3 regions of the Terrabacter sp. 05T424 genome follow, and region 2 is predicted to be linked to each of the others. Evidence: predicted binding sites of a transcription regulator. Region 2 holds the regulator's gene; each other region holds the start of a gene.
The links. Region 2 encodes Rex, which represses fermentation and respiration genes when NADH is low (regulators of the CRP and FNR family bind a similar motif). Its sites were predicted from a motif close to CTTGTGAANNNNTTCACAAG; they were not measured.

Region 1 (3,272 bases), on a different contig from region 2:
GAACAGGACCATCTCCACCAGCGCGAAGAGGCCCAGCTTGTTGAAGGCCACCGCGAACGGATAGAGGAAGATCGACTCGATGTCGAAGATGATGAAGAGCATCGCCGTCAGGTAGTACTTGATCGGCACGCGACCGCCGCCGGCGGCGTGGGGCGTCGGCTGGATGCCGCACTCGTAGGCCTCGAGCTTGGCGCGGTTGTAGCGCTTCGGGCCGACGACGAGCGAGGTGAAGACCGACAGCGCGGCAAACGCGAAGCCGAGCCCCAGCATGAAGAGGATCGGGACGTAGGAGTTCATCCGAGGTCACGTGCCTTCCGGTCGTGCGAGACGTGCATTCAAGACGTGCATTGCAGGGGCGAACATGCGCGGCGCACCCATCCTAGGGGCGTCCATGACGATTGTGCTCGGCGTCACAATGGGGGTGCCCACGGGTGTGCCGGTGCGGTCTGAAGCACGATGTGTCATGCGCTCGGCGCCAGCCGCGAGAGGGTGTTGATGATGCGGTCGCTCGCGCCCTTGCTCGCCGGGTCGGCGAGGTTGGCCATGATCTTGAGCAGGAAGGGCATGAGCTTCGTGCGCGGCAGGCCGTACTTCGTCGCGAGGCGCATGACCTCGGGGTTGCCGATCGCGTGGGCGAACCAGCGGCCCAGCGTGAAGTAGCCGCCGAGCTCGTCCTTCATGACCTTCGGGTATGCCGCCAGCACCCGCTCGCGCTCGGCGTCGCTCGGGCGTGCCATCGCCTGGGCGACGAGCTCGGCGCCGAGACGGGCGGCCTCGAGGGCGTAGTCGATGCCCTCGCCGTTGAAGGGGTTGACCATGCCGCCGGCGTCGCCGACGAGCAGCAGGCCGTCGCCGTAGAGCGGGGTCCGGTTGAAGCCCATCGGCAGCGCGGCGCCGCGGATCGGGCCGGCGGCCTCGTCGTGCTCGAGCTGCCACTCCGGGTTGATGTCCTCGACCCAGCGGCGCATGACGTCCTTGAAGTCCGTCTTCTGGAACGCCGCCGTCGTGTCGAGGGTGCCGAGGCCGACGTTGGTGCGGCCGTCCTCGAGCGGGAAGAGCCAGCCGTAGCCCGGCATGAGGATGCGGTTGCCGTTGTCGTCGCGGGTCCACAGCTCGAGGTGGCTCTCGAGGTAGTCGTCGCGCTTCGGCGTCGTGTAGTAGGCCCGGACCGCGATGGCCATCACGCGGTCCTCGCGCTTCGGGCGGCCGACGGCGGTGGCGAGTCTGCTCGAGACGCCGTCGCTCGCGACCACGACCGGGGCCCGGTAGGTCACCGTCTCGCCGGTGGCGCGCCCCGCGTCGTCGAGCCGCTTGGCGGTGACGCCGGTGACGCGGCCGGAGCCGTCGCGCACGGGGGCGGTGACGCTCGTGCGCTCGTGCAGGCGGGCGCCGCGATTCTCCGCGTGGCGGGCCAGGCTCTCGTCGAGCTGGGCGCGGGTGCGCACCATGCCGTAGCCGGGGAAGGCGTCGGACTCGGGCCAGTCGAGCTGCAGCGTGTGACCGCCGCCCTTGATGCGCAGGCCCTTGGTGCGCTGCCAGCCGGTCGTGTCGACGCCGAGGGAGATGAGCTCCTTGGTGGCGCGCGGCGTCAGGCCGTCGCCGCAGATCTTGTCGCGCGGGAAGGACGACTTCTCGAGGAGGACGACGTCGAGGCCGTGGTCAGCGAGGTAGGCCGCCGTGGCGCTGCCACCCGGGCCGGCACCGACGACGATGACGTCGGCCCGCTCGACGGGTGCACCGCCACCCTCATTGGGGCTGGGCGCCACGCTCGAACTGGTCATCTCTCCTGCACGCTTCCGAAACCGCTTGTGAAGATCTTCACGAACTCTCCGGGGAGTCTATTCCCGCGATTTCACCCTTGTCAGATAAGGCATGCCTAACCCCCAACCGTCGAGGGGCCAAATTTCGCCGCCTCTCGCACGTCGAGAGGCCAAAGTTCGGCGCCTCCCGCACGTCGAGAGGCCAATGTCTGCCGCCTCCGGCAGGTCGAGAGGCCACGTGCGGCCGCAACCCGCCGGGCGGCATACGCCCCGGTGGCGTCGGTCGTCAGCGCTTGGTGCCGTGGTGCAGCGCGACGATGCCGCCCGTGAGGTTGGTCCAGCCGACCTGCTGCCACCCGGCCGTCTCGATGATGCCGGCGAGCTCGCCCTGCGGGGGCCACGCGCGGATCGACTCGGCGAGGTAGACGTACGAGTCGGGGTTGCTCGACGTGCGGCGGGCAACCGGCGGCAGCGCGCGCATCAGGTAGTTCGTGTAGACGGTGCGGAACACCTTGTTGACCGGCTGGCTGAACTCGCAGACCAGGAGGCGGCCGCCGGGCTTGGTCACCCGAAGGAACTCGCGCAGCGCGGTCTCGGGGGCGGCGACGTTGCGCAGCCCGAAGCTCATCGTCACGACGTCGAAGCTCTCGTCGGCGAACGGCAGGCTCATCGCGTCGGCAGCCGTGAACGCCATGTCGGGGCGCCGCCGGCGACCCACGCGCAGCATGCCGAGCGAGAAGTCCGCCGGCACGACCTCGATCTCCTCGTTGGCCCACGGCTCGCTGGACGTGCCGGTTCCGGCAGCGATGTCGAGGATCCGCTCCCCCGCACGCGCGGCGACCGCTTTGACGACCGCGCGGCGCCACAGCCGGTCCTGCCCGAGCGAGAGCACGTCGTTGGTCACGTCGTACTTCTCGGCGACGGTGTCGAACATCGACGCGACGTCGACCGGCTTCTTGTCCAGCTGCGCACGGCTCATGCGCTCATCCTCGCACCGGCGGGTGTGGGATCGGTCGCACGGGCGGCGGTGTGGCAGCCAGGCGACCGAGGTGGGGCGCGTTCGGCCGTAGAGTTGCAACCGATGTCCACGCTTCCCGCTCCCGAAGCGCCGTCCCCCGCCCCGGGACCGACGGTCGTCGTCCGCACCGTTCCTTTCGAGGCCGCGGACCCCCTCCTCGCCTACCTGCCGGCCGACCGCGAGCACGACGACCTCGTGTCGTGGGTGCGACGCGGCGACGGGCTCGTCGGCTGGGGCACCGCGCTCACCTTCGAGGCGCGGGGCCCGGACCGGTTCCACGAGGCCGAGTCATGGTGGCGCGAGGTCAGCCGGCACGCCGTGGTGCGCGACGAGGTCGGGCGTCCCGGCACCGGGCTCGTCTGCTTCGGGTCGTTCCCCTTCGCGGACGACTCGGCCGAGTCCGCGCGGCTGGTCGTGCCCTCCACCATCGTCGGGCGCCGCGACGGCCGCACCTGGCTCACCACCGTCTCGCTCGACCCCCAGTTGACGATTCT
Region 2 (3,272 bases):
GACTTGCGCAGCGCGCGGGTGGCTCGCAGCTGGAGCTGCTTGACGGCCCCTTCCGACTTGCCGATCACCTTGGCGGTGTCGGCGAGGCTGAGGCCCTGGAGGAAGCGCAGCGTGATGCACTCGGCCTGGTCGGGGCCGAGGGCCTTGATCGCCTCGACCAGGCGCTCGTCGCGCAGTCGCGTGAGCACCTCGGCGTCGGGGGCATCGACCCGCTCGTCGGCGTCGCGCATGTCGGCCGTCGCGACCTCGAAGCGGAACTTGGCCGACTTCACGTGGTCGGCGATGAGGTTGCGGGCGATGGTGACGAACCACGCCGCGATGTCCTTGCCCTGCCAGGTGAAGGAGTCGATGCGACGCATGGCCCGCAGGAAGGTCTCGGAGGTGATGTCCTCGGCGAGGGACCGGTTGGCCACCCGCACGAGCACGTAGCGGAAGACCGTGTCGACATAGCTGTCGTAGAGCTGGGCGAAGGCCTCCTTGTCGCCACCCTGGGCCAGCTCGACGAGAGCGGCGATGCGGGCCTGCTCCGCGGCGTCGCGCTCCGGGTGCACCCGCCTCGGCCCGAGCGGCCCCGTCGGCGGCCCGAACTGGAGGGGTGCTGCGCTGTCGTTGGCGAGAGACGCCCAGATCGCGTCGAGTGCGGCCCGCCACGTGGGCAGCGAAGGCGTGAGGGCAGGCGCGACCGACACCATCGCCGGGATCGTCCGCGGCGCGGAGACAGGGGCGGGTCGGCGGGCCGACGTCCTGTTCGAGCGCATTGGGGACAGTCTGTCGGACCGGGGGCCCATCTGGGAGTCCGACCGGCTTTTGTGGCGCAAAACCTACTCATGGGTACGTTTGCGCCCCACGCGTCCCAGACAGAGGCGGTCCGCCGAGGCCTGGGCCGCCTAGAGTTGGTCCATGACGAGCGATCAGCCTGCAGTCGAGGGCGAGCCGCGTGTCGTCCTGCTGGGCCGACCCGGCTGCCACCTGTGCGACGCAGCACGCGAGGTCGTGGTCCGGGTCACTGGCGAGCTGGGCGTGTCCTGGTCCGAGCAGTCGATCGACGACGACCCCGAGCTGCTGCGTCGCTACGCCGAACAGATCCCGGTGACCTTCGTCGACGGGCGACGCCACGACTTCTGGCGCGTCGACGAGACCCGGCTGCGAGCGGCGCTGCGCTGACGGCGACCGAGCACTCAGGCCCCTGGGCGGCTCGTTCGCGCGGGGTTCTGCACGACCTGCCTCAGGGCCGCGTCCCATGCCGTGGTAAGTCCGCGAAAGTCAACTTTGTGCATGCCTTCACAAACGTCTAGCCTGATCAGGTCCCCACGTGCTCCGCGTTCGGCTCACTTTCGACCCGAACGCCTCGCTGAGAGGAGCCGGTGAGCAAGCGTGTCCGCCGACCCTGCACTGCGTCGAGAGATCCCCGACGCGACCGTCGCGCGGCTCCCCGAGTACCTTCGGACGCTCTCGCGCCTCGCTGAGGACGGCGTCCTGTCGGTCTCGTCCGAAGAGCTCGCCGCCGAGGTCGGAGTCCGCTCCGCCCAGCTGCGCAAGGACCTCAGCCACCTCGGCTCCTACGGTGTGCGCGGTGTCGGCTACGACGTCGAGACGCTCGCCCTCGAGATCTCCCGGGCGCTCGGACTCACCGAGGACTGGCCGGTCGCGATCGTCGGCATGGGCAACCTCGGTCACGCGCTCGCCTCCTACTCCGGCTTCGTCACCAAGGGGTTCCGCATCGTCGGTCTCTACGACGACGACCCGGCCCTGGCCGACGAGCGCGTCGTCGGGGTGCGCATCCGCCCGCTGCGCGAGCTCGTCGACCACCACCAGGTCGACCCCATCGCCATCGGCGTCATCGCCACGCCGGCCCCGGCGGCCCAGACCGTCTGCGACGCCCTCGTGGGCGCGGGCATCAGCTCGATCCTCAACTTCGCGCCGGCGATGCTCTCGGTGCCCGAGGGCGTGGACGTACGCCGGGTCGACCTCTCCACGGAGCTGCAGATCCTCGCCTTCCACGCCCAGCGCAAGTCGCTCGCCGCGGGCGACCTCAGGTCGGCGGTGGTGGCCCCGTGAGCCTGCTCGTCATCGGACTGTCCCACCACACCGCGCCCCTGTCGGTGCTCGAAGCGCTGTCCGAGCGACCCGACCGCGCCGCGGCCATCGCGTCCTCGGTGCTCGGGTCTGCCACGGCCACCGAGGCCGTCGTGCTCTCCACGTGCAACCGGCTCGAGGTCTACGCGTCCGTGCCGGCCTTCCACCCGGCCGTCGCCGCGATCGGCGAGGCGCTCGCGCTCGCGGCCGGCATCGAGGAGCCGGATGGCCTGCGCGAGCCTGCCGAGCTGCCCCCGGGCGACCCCGCCGATGCCTTGGCCGCGCGGGCCGAAGCGCTGGCCGACCACCTCTACGTCCGCTACGACGACGCCGCCGTCGCCCACGCGTTCACCGTCGCGTGCGGCCTCGACTCGATGGCCGTCGGCGAGGCGCAGGTCCTCGGCCAGATGCGCGACGCCCTCTCCGGGGCCCAGCACCGCGGCCAGGCGGGCGAGACCCTCAACGCGCTCTTCCAGGGGGCGCTGAGGGTCGGCAAGCGGGCCCACACCGACACCGACATCGACCAGCACAGCGTCTCGCTCGTGCAGATCGCGCTCGAGGAGGCGGCCTCCGTGCTCGGCCCGCTCGAAGGCGCGTCCGCTGCGGTGATCGGCGCCGGCGGCATGAGCGGCCTCGCGGCAGCGACGACAGCACGGGCCGGCGTGCGGTCGCTGACCATCGTCAACCGGACCCCCGAGCGCGCCGAGCGTCTCGCCGAGGCCACCTCAGGCAGCGCGCGTCCGTGGAGCGACCTCAGCGACGTCGTCGCCGAGAGTGACCTCGTCATCACCTGCACCGGCGCGGTCGGCCACGTCATCACGGCCGACCTGCTCGCCGCCGGCGCCGCCCAGCGCGGCGGTCGGCCGCAGGTCGTCATCGACCTCGCCCTGCCACGCGACGTCGAGCCGATCGAGACGTGGCACGTGCCCGTCCCCGGCGTGACGCTCATCGACCTGCAGGCGCTCGGGCTGCTCCTCGAGGGGCGTGCCGACACCACGCAGGTGGTCCGCGTGCGTGACCTCGTCACGGGCGAGGTCGCCGACTACCTCACCCGCCGCATGGAGAAGTCCGTGGCACCCACGGTGGCAGCGCTCCGCGCCCGCGCGGCAGACCTCGTCGCGTCCGAGATGGACCGCCTCGACCAGCGCCTGCCCGGACTCGACGAGGCGACCCGCGCGGAGGTCGGACTCGCCGTC
Region 3 (3,272 bases), on a different contig from region 2:
CGGCGTCGGTGAAGTGGCCCACCATGGTCCTGTCGCGCGAGGCGACGGCCCGTAGGTGCGGCGCGAGGGCGGCAGCCTTGGCGCGGCGCTCCTCCGCCGCGAGGGGGGCGCGCTCGGGCACCGCGGCTCCGAACGGCGCCGCCGAGCCGTGCTCGTCGAGGTAGGCCTGCGCGGTCTCGATGATCCACCTCGAACTGGCCTCTGCCTCGTCGCTCGTCTCGCCCCACGCTGTGATGCCGTGACCGCCGAGAACGGTGCCCACGGCCTGGGGGTTGGCCGCCTTGATGGCCGCGATGTCGAGGCCCAGCTGGAAGCCGGGGCGGCGCCACGGCACCCAGACGACCTTCTCGCCGAAGATCTCCTTGGTCAGCTGCTCGCCGTCCTTCGCGGTCGCGATGGCGATGCCGCTGTCGGGGTGGAGGTGGTCGACGTGGGGCGCATCGACGAGGCCGTGCATCGCGGTGTCGATCGAGGGGGCGGCGCCGCCCTTGCCGTGGAGGCAGTAGTCGAAGGCGGCCACCATCTCGTCCTCCCGCTCCACACCGGGGAAGACGTCGACGAGGCTGCGCAGGCGATCGAGCCGGAGCACGGCGAGGCCCGGCTCGGTGAGGGTGCCGAGGTCGCCGCCGGAGCCCTTGACCCAGAGCAGCTCGACCTGCTCGCCGGTGACGGGGTCGGTGTCGGCACCCTTGGCCGACGTGTTGCCCCCGGCGTAGTTGGTGTTCCGGGGGTCGGCTCCCAGCCGGTTCGATCGGGCGAGCAGCTCGGCAACGGCGGTGTTGGTCATCTCGATGTCTTCCTCAGGTGGCTCGGTTGGTCTGATGTCTCTGGGTTTTCGGCGAGCGGTGCTCGGCTCAGGCGCCCCAGCCGGCCTGCGTGCCGCCGACCCGGTCGGCGGCGATCTGGTCGTGGTAGCCGCTGGCGGCGTACGCAGCCATAGGGTCGCTGGGGAGCCCGCGGTCGCCGCGCCACTGCGCGAGGTCTGCGCGCACGTCGGTGTAGAAGGCGTCCATGAGGACGCCGTTGCCGCCGAGCACGTCACCGTCACGCTCGGCGTCGGCCAGGGCGGCTCGGTCGACGAGCAGCGCTCGGGCCGTCATCTCCTGGACGTTGAGCACCGAGCGGATCTGTCCGGGAATCTTGTCCTCGACGTTGTGGCACTGGTCGAGCATGAAGGCGACGCCGCTGTCCTCGTCGTAGCCGCCGCCCCTGATCACCTCGAAGAGGATGCGGAAGAGCTGGAACGGGTCGGCCGCCCCGACGATGAGGTCGTCGTCGGCGTAGAACCGGGAGTTGAAGTCGAACGACCCGAGCCGGCCGGCGCGCAGCAGCTGCATGACGATGAACTCGATGTTCGTCCCGGGGGCGTGGTGCCCGGTGTCGAGGCAGACCTTGGCCAGGTCGCCGAGGGCGAGGCAGTGCAGCAGCGACGTGCCCCAGTCGGGCACGTCGGTGGCGTAGAAGGCCGGCTCGAAGAACTTGTACTCGAGGACGAGTCGCTGGTGGTCGCCGAGGCGCTCGTAGATCTGCCGGAGGCTGTCGGCGAGCCGGTCCTGCCGTGCTCGCAGGTCGCCCTGGCCGGGGTAGTTCGTGCCGTCGGCCAACCAGATCTTGAGGTCTCGGCTGCCGGTGACGTCCATGATGTCGATGCACTCGAGGTGGTGGGCGACGGCCTTGGCGCGGATGCGCTCGTCGACGTGGGTCAGGCTGCCGAGCTTGTAGTCGTCGTCCTGGAACGTGTTGGAGTTGATGGTGCCCAGGCGGACGCCTAGGTCCTCCGCGACGCGAGAGAGCTTGTCGTAGTCGTCCACCCGGTCCCACGGGATGTGCAGGGCGACGGAGGGGGCCAGCCCGGTGAGGGCGTGCACCTGCGCGGCATCCGCGAGCTTCTCCTCGACCGAGCGCGGCGTCCCCTCGCTGCTGAACACCTTGAACCGCGTGCCGGAGTTGCCGAAGGCCCAGGAGGGCAGCTCGATCGCCTGCCGTTCGAGCTCGCTCGAGATGTCGCTGAAGTCCGTCATGGTGGTCCCGATCCGTGTGAGCCGTCATCCGTTTGAATGAAGCGTTTCAGAAGTCTGGTGATGAGTAAAGCGCAGGGTGCCGGGGCGGTCAAGCCCTCAGCTCGGTGCCAAGGCGTGAGGGAGGCCTGAGAGAAACTCAGTTTGAGCACGAATTCCGAGAAGGCTCGGGAATCTGTTGACACTGGGTGGCCCGGACCCTACCTTGGAGCCGACCGAATGAAGCGATTCAAAACGGTGACCACTCAACGCGGATACGCGCCCCAACGCTGTGGAGGTACCCCATGAAGCACACCCGACCCAGTCTCGCGATGGCGGTTGTCGCCGCGACCGCGCTGGTTCCGCTCGCAGCCTGCTCGAGCTCCTCCGACTCCGGCTCCAGCGCGGGCAAGACCGAGATCACGCTGCTGACCGACAACGCGGAGGCCACGGTCAAGCCCGCCAAGGCCGTCATCGCGGCCTTCGAGAAGGCCAACCCGACGATCACGGTCAAGACCGAGACCCGCCCGGGTGGTGCGGACGGCGACAACCTCGTGAAGACCAAGCTCTCGACCGGCGACATGGCCGACGTCTTCTGGTACAACTCCGGGTCGCTGCTTCAGGCGCTGAGCCCGGACAAGACCCTCGTCGACCTGACGAACGACCCGGCTCTCAAGGACACCGACCCCTCGTTCCTGCCGGCCGTCACCCAGAAGGGCAAGGTCTACGGCGCTCCGTGGGGCACGGCGATGGGCGGCGGCATCCTCTACAACAAGGACGTCTACTCCCAGCTCGGCCTGTCGGTGCCCAAGACCTGGGCCGAGTTCGAGGCGAACAGCGACAAGATCAAGGCCGCGGGGATCACGCCGGTCCTCGGCACCCTGAAGGACACCTTCACCTCGCAGCTGTACGTCCTCGGCGACTTCCACAACGTCGCGAGCTCGAACCCCGAGTGGGCCGACGAGTACACGGCGAACAAGGTCAAGTACGCCACCGACCCGATCGCGCTCAAGGGCTTCGAGAAGGCGGCCGAGCCCAAGGCCAAGGGCTGGCTCAACAGCAGCGCGGGCTCGACGACCTTCGCTCAGGGCATCAAGATGCTGGCCCAGGGCAAGGCGGCGCAGTACCCCATGCTCACCTTCCCCATCTCGACCCTGTCGCCGGCGGACGCCGCCAAGATCGGCTTCTTCGGCATCCCCGGTGACGACGCCAGCAAGGCAGGCGCCACGATCTGGGAGCCCGGCGGCCAGTACATCCCCAAGACGAGCAAGAACA

Region 1: the regulator Rex is predicted to act here: its motif matches at 1,806-1,825, upstream of AC1DE0_RS21835 (geranylgeranyl reductase family protein).
Region 3: the regulator Rex is predicted to act here: its motif matches at 2,185-2,204, upstream of rhaI (L-rhamnose isomerase).

The regions. Positions count from the first base shown of each region.
Region 1 is NZ_JBFTLB010000017.1:18,306-21,577, reverse strand. It holds gene AC1DE0_RS21840 (NADH-quinone oxidoreductase subunit A) at 1-297, opposite strand, end outside; gene AC1DE0_RS21835 (geranylgeranyl reductase family protein) at 462-1,781, opposite strand; gene AC1DE0_RS21830 (demethylmenaquinone methyltransferase) at 2,047-2,739, opposite strand; gene AC1DE0_RS21825 (isochorismate synthase) at 2,842-3,272, shown strand, end outside.
Region 2 is NZ_JBFTLB010000008.1:170,029-173,300, forward strand. It holds gene AC1DE0_RS17350 (RNA polymerase sigma factor) at 1-758, opposite strand, end outside; gene AC1DE0_RS17355 (glutaredoxin family protein) at 901-1,164, shown strand; gene AC1DE0_RS17360 (redox-sensing transcriptional repressor Rex) at 1,375-2,058, shown strand; gene hemA (glutamyl-tRNA reductase) at 2,055-3,272, shown strand, end outside.
Region 3 is NZ_JBFTLB010000007.1:178,852-182,123, reverse strand. It holds gene AC1DE0_RS15435 (bifunctional aldolase/short-chain dehydrogenase) at 1-787, opposite strand, end outside; gene rhaI (L-rhamnose isomerase) at 855-2,021, opposite strand; gene AC1DE0_RS15425 (ABC transporter substrate-binding protein) at 2,303-3,272, shown strand, end outside.